Regions from separate parts of the Nonomuraea sp. NPDC050310 genome, predicted to be linked through region 2. Evidence: predicted binding sites of a transcription regulator. Region 2 holds the regulator's gene; the other holds the start of a gene.
What was found. The regulator HrcA, encoded in region 2, represses chaperone genes, less so after heat shock. The targets are predictions, from matches to a motif close to TTGGCACTCTCNNNNNGAGAGTGCCAA.
Positions count from the first base shown of each region.

Region 1: groL (chaperonin GroEL) is a predicted target of HrcA. The motif match lies at 2,579-2,605, and genes of this name have one in related genera.

Region 1 is NZ_JBFAKP010000004.1:27,722-33,322, forward strand. It holds gene AB0I67_RS13060 (RNA polymerase sigma factor) at 1-202, shown strand, start outside; SAM riboswitch class I at 287-426, shown strand; gene thrC (threonine synthase) at 440-1,666, shown strand; gene AB0I67_RS13070 (MoaD/ThiS family protein) at 1,666-1,941, shown strand; gene AB0I67_RS13075 (cold-shock protein) at 2,187-2,387, shown strand; gene groL (chaperonin GroEL) at 2,718-4,346, shown strand; cyclic di-AMP (ydaO/yuaA leader) riboswitch at 4,507-4,672, shown strand; gene AB0I67_RS13085 (CHAP domain-containing protein) at 4,680-5,345, shown strand; gene AB0I67_RS13090 (hypothetical protein) at 5,327-5,563, shown strand.
Region 2 is NZ_JBFAKP010000010.1:123,613-129,213, forward strand. It holds gene AB0I67_RS23705 (SigE family RNA polymerase sigma factor) at 279-758, shown strand; gene AB0I67_RS23710 (hypothetical protein) at 755-1,387, shown strand; gene AB0I67_RS23715 (16S rRNA (uracil(1498)-N(3))-methyltransferase) at 1,392-2,117, opposite strand; gene dnaJ (molecular chaperone DnaJ) at 2,154-3,287, opposite strand; gene hrcA (heat-inducible transcriptional repressor HrcA) at 3,299-4,318, opposite strand; gene AB0I67_RS23730 (hypothetical protein) at 4,498-5,409, shown strand; gene AB0I67_RS23735 (DUF3097 domain-containing protein) at 5,406-5,601, shown strand, end outside.

The DNA of each region.
Region 1 (5,601 bases), on a different contig from region 2:
GCGGCTCGACCTGCTCGACGCGATGGAGGCGCTGGAGGCCGACAAGCCGGACCTGGCGCAGGCTCTGGTGTTGCGCGACATCGTCCAGCTCGACTACAACGAGGTGGCCGAACAGCTCGGCATCCCGCTCGGCACCGCCAAGTCGCGCATCCACCAGGCGCGCAAGTACGTGCAGGCGGCACTGGGCGAGGACTACCGCTGAGACGGCCTGTCTCGACTGGCGAGACGCTGAGTTGTCAGCGTCGCCAGTCCAGGTAGAGTGCTGCGCAGAAACACAACTTCATATTGCTCATCCAGAGGGGTGGAGGGACCGGCCCTGCGAAGCCCCGGCAACCCTCCCGGTTCGTGCTCGTGACGTGACGAGGCCGACCGGGACAGGTGCCAATTCCGGCCCGTGACCAAGGTGGTCGCGGGCGAAGATGAGGGAAGGCCTCGCTTCATGTCGCTCGACTTCGGCCCTGCTGTCGCGCTCTCCTGCCGCGAATGCGGCACGCGCTACGACCTCGGTCCCCACTTCGCCTGTCTCGAGTGTTTCGGGCCGCTCGAGGTGGCCTACGACTTCGGTACGGTGACCCGCTCGGACATCGAGTCCGGTCCCGACAACATCTGGCGCTACCGGCGGCTCCTCCCGGTCCCCGTGGACGTGACCGAGAAGCGGAACATGAACCCCGGCTGGACCAAGCTGGTCCGCGCCGAGGGGCTCGGCAAGTCGCTCGGTCTCAAGTCCCTGCACATCAAGGACGACTCCGGCAACCCCACCCACTCCTTCAAGGACCGGGTGGTCGCGATCGCCGTCGAGGCGGCCCGCACCTTCGGTTTCCACACCCTGTCGTGCTCCTCCACCGGCAACCTGGCCGGCGCGGTCACCGCCGCGGCCGCCCGCGCCGGGCTGGAGGCCTGCGTCTTCATCCCCGCCGACCTGGAGCAGGCGAAGATCGCCATGGCCCGGGTGTTCGGCGGCAAGCTGATCGGCATCGAGGGCACCTACGACGAGGTCAACCGCTTCTGCTCGGAGCTGATCGGCGACCCGGCCGGCGAGAAGTGGGGCTTCGTCAACGTCAACCTGCGGCCCTACTACGCCGAGGGATCCAAGACGCTGGCCTACGAGATCGCGGAGCAGCTCGGCTGGCGGCTGCCGGACCAGATCGTCATCCCGGTGGCCTCCGGCTCGCAGCTCACGAAGATCGACAAGGGCTTCAAGGAGCTCGTCGCGCTCGGCCTGGTCGAGGAGAAGCCGTACAAGATCTTCGCGGCCCAGGCGACCGGGTGCTCGCCGGTGGCGGCGGCCTACAAGGCCGGGCACGACGTGGTCCAGCCGGTGAAGCCGGACACGATCGCCAAGTCGCTGGCGATCGGCAACCCGGCCGACGGCCCCTACGTGCTCGACATCGCCCGCCGGACCGGCGGCGCGGTGGAGGACGTCACCGACGCCGAGATCGTCTCGGCGATCCACCTGCTGGCCTCGACCGAGGGCATCTTCGCCGAGACGGCGGGCGGGGTCACCGTGGGGGTGCTGCGCAAGCTCGTGGCGGCCGGGAAGCTCGACCCCGAGCTGGACACGGTGGTGCTCAACACCGGCGACGGCCTCAAGACCCTCGACGTGGTCACGGCCGAGCCGTCCGCGGTGATCAAGCCCTCGCTCGACGCGTTTAGGAAGGTTATCTGATGAGTGTTTCGGTGCGGATTCCGACAATTCTGCGCACATACACGGGCGGAAGTGCAGATGTGCGCGGGGAGGGCGCGACGCTTCGCGAGGTGCTCCAGAAGCTCGACGCCGACTTCCCGGGTATCGGCGCGCGAATTCTGGATGAATCGGGCAAGATTCGCCGTTTTGTCAATGTCTATGTCGGGGAAGAGGACGTCCGTTTCTCCGAGGGCCTTGACACCGCGACGCCCGAAGGCGCGCAGATCTCGATCATCCCGGCGGTCGCGGGCGGCTGATCCGGCCCCTTCCGTACGACGCACCCCCTGGGCCCTCGCCCGGGGGGTGTTCGTATCTGCAGGGACATTTCAAACTTAAAGGAAATGTAGCGCTAAGCAGTTTTGTGCTTGACTCTGTTCCCCAATGCCACCTCACAGGTATGGTCGAGTGCGGTCGACTGGCTGGAAATCCCCTTAAGTCAGGAAGACTGCGGATCTTGCGAGAGGAATGGGCGAGGTCCGGAGCCCAGTTAGAGGAGTCGGAAGTGGCGCAGGGCACCGTCAAGTGGTTCAACGCGGACAAGGGCTACGGCTTCATCGCGGTAGACGGTGGTAAGGATGTCTTCGTCCATTACTCAGCGATCATGATGGACGGCTATCGGTCTCTCGAGCAGGGCCAGCGGGTCGAGTTCGAGATCACGCAGGGACAGAAGGGGCCGCAGGCCGAATCTGTCCGAGCGGTCTGACACACACCTGGCCGGTGGTTCGTACGGCAACGCAGTCCGTGCGAACCGCCCACGAACGCGCGTGGCCGGGTCCGTTCCGGACCCGGCCCGAGCCCCGGCCTCCGGCGACCCGTCCCAGGTGAGGCACCCTCATGAGCAGCCGACTCATGGCGTCGGCTTGCACTCGACCGGGTAGAGTGCTAAACAGTTCGTTGGCACTCTCGATAGCAGAGTGCCAATGATGGATCGAGGCGATGGGGCCTGCCGCAGGGAGATGCAGGCCTATATGCCGTCGCGGGCTTCGGCTCGATCCCTTATGCAAACCACCCTGCATCTGGGAGGTCCAGCCTTATGGCAGCCAAGATGATCGCGTTTGACGAGGACGCCCGGCGCGGTCTCGAGCGCGGTATGAACCAGCTCGCCGACGCCGTCAAGGTGACCCTCGGCCCGAAGGGCCGCAACGTCGTTCTGGAGAAGAAGTGGGGCGCCCCCACGATCACCAACGACGGTGTGTCCATCGCCAAGGAGATCGAGCTCGAGGACCCGTACGAGAAGATCGGTGCGGAGCTCGTCAAGGAAGTCGCCAAGAAGACCGACGACGTCGCGGGTGACGGCACCACCACCGCCACCGTGCTCGCCCAGGCGCTGGTGCGCGAGGGCCTGCGCAACGTTGCCGCCGGCGCCAACCCGATGGCCCTGAAGAAGGGCATCGAGGCCGCCGTCGAGCGCGTCAGCGAGGAACTCTCCAAGCTGGCCAAGGACGTGGAGACCAAGGAGCAGATCGCTTCGACCGCCTCCATCTCCGCCGCCGACCCCGAGATCGGCGCGCTCATCGCCGAGGCGATGGACAAGGTCGGCAAGGAAGGCGTCATCACCGTCGAGGAGAGCAACACCTTCGGCCTCGAGCTCGAGCTCACCGAGGGCATGCGCTTCGACAAGGGGTACGTGTCCGGTTACTTCGTGACCGACCCCGACCGGATGGAGGCCGTCCTCGAGGACCCCTACATCCTGATCGTCAACAGCAAGGTCTCCGCCAACAAGGACCTGCTCCCCGTTCTCGACAAGGTCGTGCAGTCCGGCAAGCCGCTGCTGATCATCGCCGAGGACATCGAGGGCGAGGCCCTGGCCACCCTGGTCGTCAACAAGATCCGCGGGCTGTTCAAGTCCGTCGCGGTCAAGGCGCCCGGCTTCGGTGACCGCCGCAAGGCCATGCTGAACGACATCGCCATCCTGACCGGCGGCCAGGTCATCGCCGAGGAGGTCGGTCTCAAGCTCGAGAACGCCACCCTCGACCTGCTCGGCCGCGCTCGCAAGGTCGTCGTCACCAAGGACGAGACGACCATCGTCGACGGCGCCGGTGACGCGGACCAGATCTCCGGCCGGGTCAACGAGATCCGCTCCGAGATCGACCGCACCGACTCCGACTACGACCGCGAGAAGCTCCAGGAGCGCCTCGCCAAGCTGGCCGGCGGCGTCGCCGTCATCAAGGCCGGCGCGGCCACCGAGGTCGAGCTCAAGGAGCGCAAGCACCGCATCGAGGACGCCGTTCGCAACGCGAAGGCGGCCGTCGAGGAGGGCATCGTCCCCGGCGGTGGTGTCGCGCTGCTGCAGGCCGGCGCCAAGGCGTTCGACAAGCTCGAGCTCACCGGCGACGAGGCCACCGGCGCGGCGATCGTGCGCAAGGCTCTGGAGGAGCCGCTCAAGCAGATCGCGGTCAACGCCGGTCTCGAGGGCGGCGTCGTGGTGGAGAAGGTTCGCAACCTGACCCCGGGTGAGGGCCTCAACGCCGCGACCGGCGAGTACGTCAACATGTTCGAGTCGGGCATCATCGACCCGGCCAAGGTGACGCGCTCCGCGCTGCAGAACGCCGCTTCCATCGCGGCGCTGTTCCTGACCACCGAGGCTGTCATCGCCGAGAAGCCGGAGAAGACCCCGGCTGCTCCCGGCGGCATGCCCGGCGGCGGGGACATGGACTTCTAAGTCCTGATCCACACGCTTCAGGCGGTCCCTTCGGGGGCCGCCTTTTGCGTGTGCGCTCTTGGTGTTCGCGGGATTTTACCTACCTTTATTTGGCATTTCGGTTGGAGTCCTATTACAGTCCCGCGTTACCGGACGGTTATCGGCCTTCAACGGGAAGGCGGCCGTCCGATCGCCGAGTCCCCGTGCGCGGGGAGCCGGGGACCCAACTTTCTGGGGTGAATCCGCGACCCCGAGCAGAGTGCGGCCTGCTCGAAACCAGCGGTAGGGCGGCTTTCTCCTGGCCCGAACCCGTCAGCTAACCCGGTAGGCGTCCTAGGAGAGGACCGCCCCCAATTGGATCCGATCTCGGACAAGTTGTTCAAGGTCATCGAAGCTGAACTGCCGTACAGGGAGGAAAGCGGCGGCTATACCAAATACGGCGACTGGTATGGCACGCACGTCGACGACTCGTACTCCTTCAAGACCGCCGCCTGGTGTGACATGTTCCTCGCCTGGGCCGCCGATCAGGCAGGGGTGGCCGAATACGCGGGACGGTTCGCGTATACGCCGGCGCATGCCAACTGGTTCCGGCAGCAGGGTGCTTGGAGCACCACGCCGGAGCCTGGGGCGTTCGTGTTCTACAACTGGAGCGGGCCGAAGTCGGTCGGCGGGATCAGCCATGTCGGCATCGTGGAGAAGGTCGCCGGGACCAAGATCCATACGATTGAGGGGAACGCCGACGGCGTTTACCTCAAACGGAAGGTTCGCGACACCGGGACGGTGGTGGGGTATGGGCTGCCGCGGCTGGTGAAGGTCGACGGGGCCACCTACGAACAGACCCTCGCCGCAGCCGCCACTCCCGCAGCCACGCCGCCGCCCGCGGTCGCCGCCACGCCGGCCGCGTCAGCTCCTGCCCCCGAGCCCACCGCCGCATCGGCCGCCCCCGCTTCTCCCGGCTCGGCTCTCTCGCCGATGTCCCTTGGTGCCGGTAGGGGGCGGCGTTGCAGGCTGCTGTGCTGAGCCGTACTCCCGGAGCGGAGAACCTGCCGCCGGCGGATGCGGGCACGGTGGTGCTGGCCGGGGTGTTCCTGACCGCCCTCGTCACCCGGCGGTGGCAGCGCCGCCCGGGACGGCACCGGGCGGCCGGCGGGTCAATCGATGGGTTGACCTCGGCCTCACCCGGCCGGAGCGGCAAGGTCGGCCGGCTGCGCGATGCGGGGTGGCGCCGCCGTACCTAGCCTGAAAACGTGGGGTCGCGGCCACCGCACTGGCCGCG
Region 2 (5,601 bases):
CGTTGTGAATTGGTAATCCATCGTTTCGTGCGTTGGAAGATCCCCACGGTTAGGGTGAGTGTGCGACACTTCACCCGATAAATTCGACAGATTCAGGGTCGGGCGAGGCCACCTGGCGAGGACACGACTGGGTCATGCACCCCAAGGAACCGGGAAACCCTCCAGAACCGGAAGAGCGTAAACCCACTGGGAAGGCCGCGCGTCCCACTGATGTGACCACCGAAACCTTGCTGGCCGACAGGTCGCTCGGGGCGGTGCAAGTCGGGTGGGACGCCGACATGGCCGTGACCGCGCTCTACAGCGCGCACTTTCGGTCATTGGTGCGTCTCGCTGTGTTGCTCGTACGCGACATAGCGACCGCGGAGGAAGTCGTGCAGGACGCGTTCGTCGCCCTGCACGGGGCCTGGCGCCGGCTCCGCGACCCCGACAAAGCACTGGCCTATCTGCGACAATCCGTTGTCAACCGGTCCCGTTCCGTGCTGCGTCACCGCGCGGTCGTCGAGAAGTACGCACCCAAGGGCATGCCGGACGCCCCGAGCGCCGAGAACGGCGCCATCGGCGAGTTAGAACGTTCCGCCGTCATCGAGGCCCTGCGCTCCCTGCCGACCCGACAGAGAGAGGCCCTCGTCCTTCGCTACTACGGAGACCTGTCAGAGGCTGAGATCGCCCATGCGATGGGCATCAGCAAGGGCGCGGTCAAGAGCCACACCGCACGTGGCATGGCCGCCTTGCGTTCCGTCCTGGAGAGCATCACATGACTTCCCAGCGCCCCGACGATCACGGCGACCTGCTGCGCCGTGTGCTTCGTGCGGAGGCGGACCAGGTCGTGCCGTCTCCGGAAGGACTCGAGATCATCCGTGCCCGCATCTCGCGGCGCGGTGTCCGGAACCTGTTCTGGTGGCGGGCGAGTGCGGGCGTCGCGAGCGCGCTGCTCGTGGCGGGCACGGTCGTGATGGTCGTCCCCGAATGGCGCAACACGGTCATCACCAACGTCGTCGACAACGGCGGCACCCCCATCGGACCGGCCGAGCCGTCGTCCTCCTCCACCTCGCGCAGCAAGCCGCCGGAGCAGTCCCCGCAGGACCCGCCGGCCGTGCCCAACCCGGGCACGCCCACCGCGCGCCAGCCTCAGCAGCAGCCCAAGTCCCAGCGCGCCGAGTCCACCAGCCAGCCCTCGACCTCCCCCTCGCCCACGCCGACCGAGTGCCCCACGCCGGCGCCGGAGGAGAGCGACTGCCCCGAGGAGAGCCCGTCGCCCTCGCCCTCCGAGACCACCTCGGTGGAACCGGACGGCGCCTGCCCGGGCGAGGAGTGCCCGCCGGAGGAGAGCCCGGCCGACCCCGCGCCGACGATCGAGTACAGCCCGCTGGCCGAGCCGACCGGCTGAGCCGTCACCACCTGCCGGTGCGCGCGAGCAGGACAGAGGCCGCGGCGACGCCGGCCGTGGAGGTCCGCAACACCGTCGGCCCCAGCAGAGCCGGTACGGCTGCCGCGAACCGGTCGAGTTCCTCGTCCGCGATGCCGCCCTCCGGGCCGACCACGAGCACGATGTCGCCCTCGGCCGGCAGGTCGATCCGCGAGAGCCGTACCTCCGCCGCCTCGTGCAGCACGACGCCGAGCGCGGCCTTGGCGAGCAGCTCGGCCACCTGGGCGGTGCTCGCCTGCTCGGTCACCTCGGGCAGGTGGAAGCGCCTGGCCTGCTTGCCGGCCTCGCGGGCGGTGGCCCGCCACCGGGCCAGGGACTTGGCGGCACGCTCGCCCTTCCACTGCGTGATGCTGCGCTTGGCCGCCCATGGGACGATCACGTCGACGCCGGCCTCGGTCATCATCTCGACGGCCAGCTCGCCGCGCTCGCCCTTGGGCAGGCCCTGGACGACGATCAGGCGGGGGGCGGGCGGCGGCAGCTCGTAGCTGCGCAGCACCTCCAGGCGCAGGGCGTCCTTGAGCTGCTCGGTGACCACGCACTCGGCGACGGCGCCCCGGCCGTCGGTCAGGTCGACCCGCTCGGGCGGGCGCAGCCGCCGTACCGTCGCCGCGTGGCGGCCCTCGGGGCCGCCCAGCACGATCTCGCTCTTGCCGAACTCCAGCCGGTCGGCCAGGAACACCGGGACGCTCACGTCACCATCGTCCCACGCCCGCGACCGGGCGAGAGGTCAGCGGCCGTTGAAGGCGTCCCGCAGCCGGGAGAAGAAGCCCTGCTGACCGGGGGCGAACTTGCCCGGCGGCCGCTCCTCGCCGCGCAGCTTCGACAGCTCGCGCAGCAGCTCCTCCTGGGCCGGGTCGAGCCGCGACGGCGTCTCCACGTTGACGTGGATGAGCAGGTCGCCGCGCCCGGTCTCGCTGAGCCGCTGCACGCCGCGCCCGTACATGGTGATGACCTGCCCCGACTGCGTGCCGGGCCGCACGTCGATCTCCTCGGCGCCGTCGAGCGTCTCGATGGTCAAGGAGGTGCCGAGCGCGGCGGCGGTCATCGGGATCTGCACGGTGCAGTGCAGGTCGTCGCCCCGCCGCTCGAAGATCTCGTGCGGGCGCTCGACGATCTCCAGGAACAGGTCGCCGGGCGGGCCGCCGCCGGGGCCGATCTCGCCCTCGCCGGCGAGCTGGATGTGCGTGCCGTCCTCGACGCCCGCCGGGATGCGGACCTTGATGGTGCGCCGGGTGCGGACGCGGCCGTCGCCGGAGCACTCCTGGCAGGGGTGGCGGATGATGCTGCCGAAGCCGCCGCACTGCGGGCAGGGGCGCGAGGTCATGACCTGGCCCAGGAAGGACCGGGTGACCTGGGAGATCTCGCCGCGCCCGTGACACATGTCGCAGGTGTCGGGGTGGGTGCCCGGCGCGGTGCCGGCGCCCTCGCAGACCTCGCAGCGCACGGCGGTGTCCACGTGCAGCTCGCGGGTGGTGCCGAAGGCCGATTCCTTCAGGTCGAGCTCGACGCGGATGGTCGCGTTGCGGCCACGGCGGGCGCGCGAGCGCGGGCCGCGCTGGCCGCCGCCGGTGCCGAAGAAGGCGTCCATGATGTCGCTGAACGGGAAGCCCTGGCCGAAGCCGCCCGCGCCCGCCCCGGCGTTGGCGAAGGGGTCGGCGCCGAGGTCGTACATCTGCCGCTTGTTCGGGTCGGACAGGACCTCGTAGGCCTGGGTGATCTCCTTGAACCGCTCCTGGGTCGCGGGATCGGGGTTCACGTCAGGGTGCAGCTCACGGGCGAGACGGCGGTACGCCTTCTTGATCTCGTCCTGACTCGCCTCACGCCGGACCCCGAGGGTGGCGTAGTAGTCGCTGTTTGCCACTTATCGACCTCTTATGAAGCAGCCAGGATCTGGCTGACGTAACGTGCCACGGCGCGCACCGCGCCCATGGTGACGGGGTAATCCATCCGGGTGGGGCCGAGCACGCCCAGGCGGGCGAGCTGCTGACCGCCAGAACCGTATCCGGTCGCCACGATCGACGTCCCCCGCAGTCCGCTGTAGGGGTTCTCCGAGCCGATCCGGACGGTGAGGGCGGCCGGGGTGTCCGGGGACGTCTCGCCCAGCAGCCGCATGAGCACGACCTGCTCCTCCAGCGCCTCCAGCACGTCCCGCAGGCCGCTGGAGAAGTCGGCGCCGGCCAGGTTGGCCGCACCGGCGAAGACGATCTTCTCGTCGTGCCGCTCGACCAGGGTCTCCAGCAGTACCGACAGGATCGTCGCCACGACCGGGCGGTCCTCGGCCGGCACCCGTTCGGGCAGGTCGGCGACCAGGTCGGGCACGGCGCTCAGCCCGCATCCGTCGAGGCAGGCGTTGAGGACGGCGCGCAGGTGCGCGATCCGGGCCTCCTCGATGACCTCGGGCAGCTCGATCACCCGCTGCTCGACGCGGCCGGTGTTGGTGATCAGCACCAGCATCACGCGGCGGTCGGTGAGCGGCACGAGTTCGACGTGCCGCACCGTCGAGCGGGTCAGCGTGGGGTACTGCACCACGGCGACCTGGCGCGTGAGCTGGGCCAGCAGGCGGACGGTGCGGGTCACGACGTCGTCGAGGTCGACCGCGCCGACCAGGAACGTCTCGATCGCCCGCCGTTCGGCCACCGACAGCGGCTTGACCTGCGAGAGCCGGTCGACGAACAGGCGATAGCCCTTGTCCGTCGGCACGCGGCCCGCGCTGGTGTGCGGCTGCGCGATGTAGCCCTGCTCCTCCAGCACCGCCATGTCGTTGCGGACGGTGGCCGGGGAGACGTTGAGGTTGTGGCGCTCCGCGAGCGCCTTGGAGCCCACCGGTTCGTTGGTGGACACGTAGTCCTCGACTATGGCGCGGAGGACCGCGAGTTTCCTGTCGTCGAGCACGTGCTCACCTCCTGCGTCGACCTTACCGAGAACGTCAGATCTGGCACTCTGTGTTCCCGAGTGCCAAGTGTACGGCGCGCGCCCGCGTGGTGCGATAAGGCCTGCTTGGCCCGTGCCGCGAAGGGGCCCGGGGACCCCGGTATGGCGATATGTGGCGACATGGAGTCAGACTGCTAGATATGACCGACGATTCCCAGACCCCGCCCGAGGACTCCACCCGGCGCGTGTCGCGGGACGACGTGCCCCCGCCCCCTCCCGGCCAGCCTCCCACCGGCCCCCAGGCTCCGCCGTACCAGCAGCCTCATCACGGGTCGGGCCCTCAGTACGGGCCCGGCCCTCAGTACGGATCCGGCCCTCAGTACGGATCCGGCCCGCAGTACGGCCCTGGTCCCCAGTACGGCGGGCCGCCGCCGCCCCAGGGCGGGCCCGGTCAGCCCCCGCCCGGGCAGCAGCCGCCCTACGGCGGGTACGGCCAGCAGCAGCCCTACGCCGCGCCCCCGCAGTACTTCCAGCAGCCCTACGGCGCCCAGCCCTACCAGCAGCAGCCGCGCCCGAAGGTGAAGCCGTCGCTGTGGTGGATCGGCGGCGCCTGGGCTCTGGCGGTGGTCGCGGCGATCGTCGGCGGCGTCCTGTTCGTGGCCAACCTGTCGGAGTCCGGCTTCGGCCCGGTCCGGACCTTCGCCTCCGGGGAGCAGGTCACCGTCCGGCTCGACCCGGCCGACGAGCCGACCCTGTACTACACCGGCCCGCGCGCCAACTACACCTGCAAGAGCCTGGGCGACGCCCAGCTCTCCCAGGCCACCGGCAACGAGACGGTGACCATCAACAACCTCACCTGGCACGTCATCGGCAGGGTCAGCGTGCCCTCGGCCGGCGACTACCAGGTGCTGTGCACCACGCAGGAGCAGGTCGCCGGGCGCTTCGGCGTGGGCGCCGCCCCGCTCAAGGGCCTGGCCGGGGTGCTGGGCGGCATAGGCGGGCTGATCCTGCTGTCGCTGGGCGGCTTCCTGGTGGCGGTCGTCGTCACGATCGTCGTCCTGCTGCGCCGCAGCGCCAATCGCAAGCGGCTGCTGCTACCGTCCCAAAGGTGACGCGATACGACGGAGACGTGCTCGCGGGCAACTGGCGACGGCCGCTGAAGGGCAAGATCCCCCAGGTGCCCGCGGAGCTCGACCTGGTGGTCGAGGACGCCGACAGCGGTTTCTGCGGCGCGGTGGTGGGCTGCGACAAGGAGGCCGTCACCCTGGAGGACCGCTTCGGCCGCCGGCGGCTGTTCCCGCTGG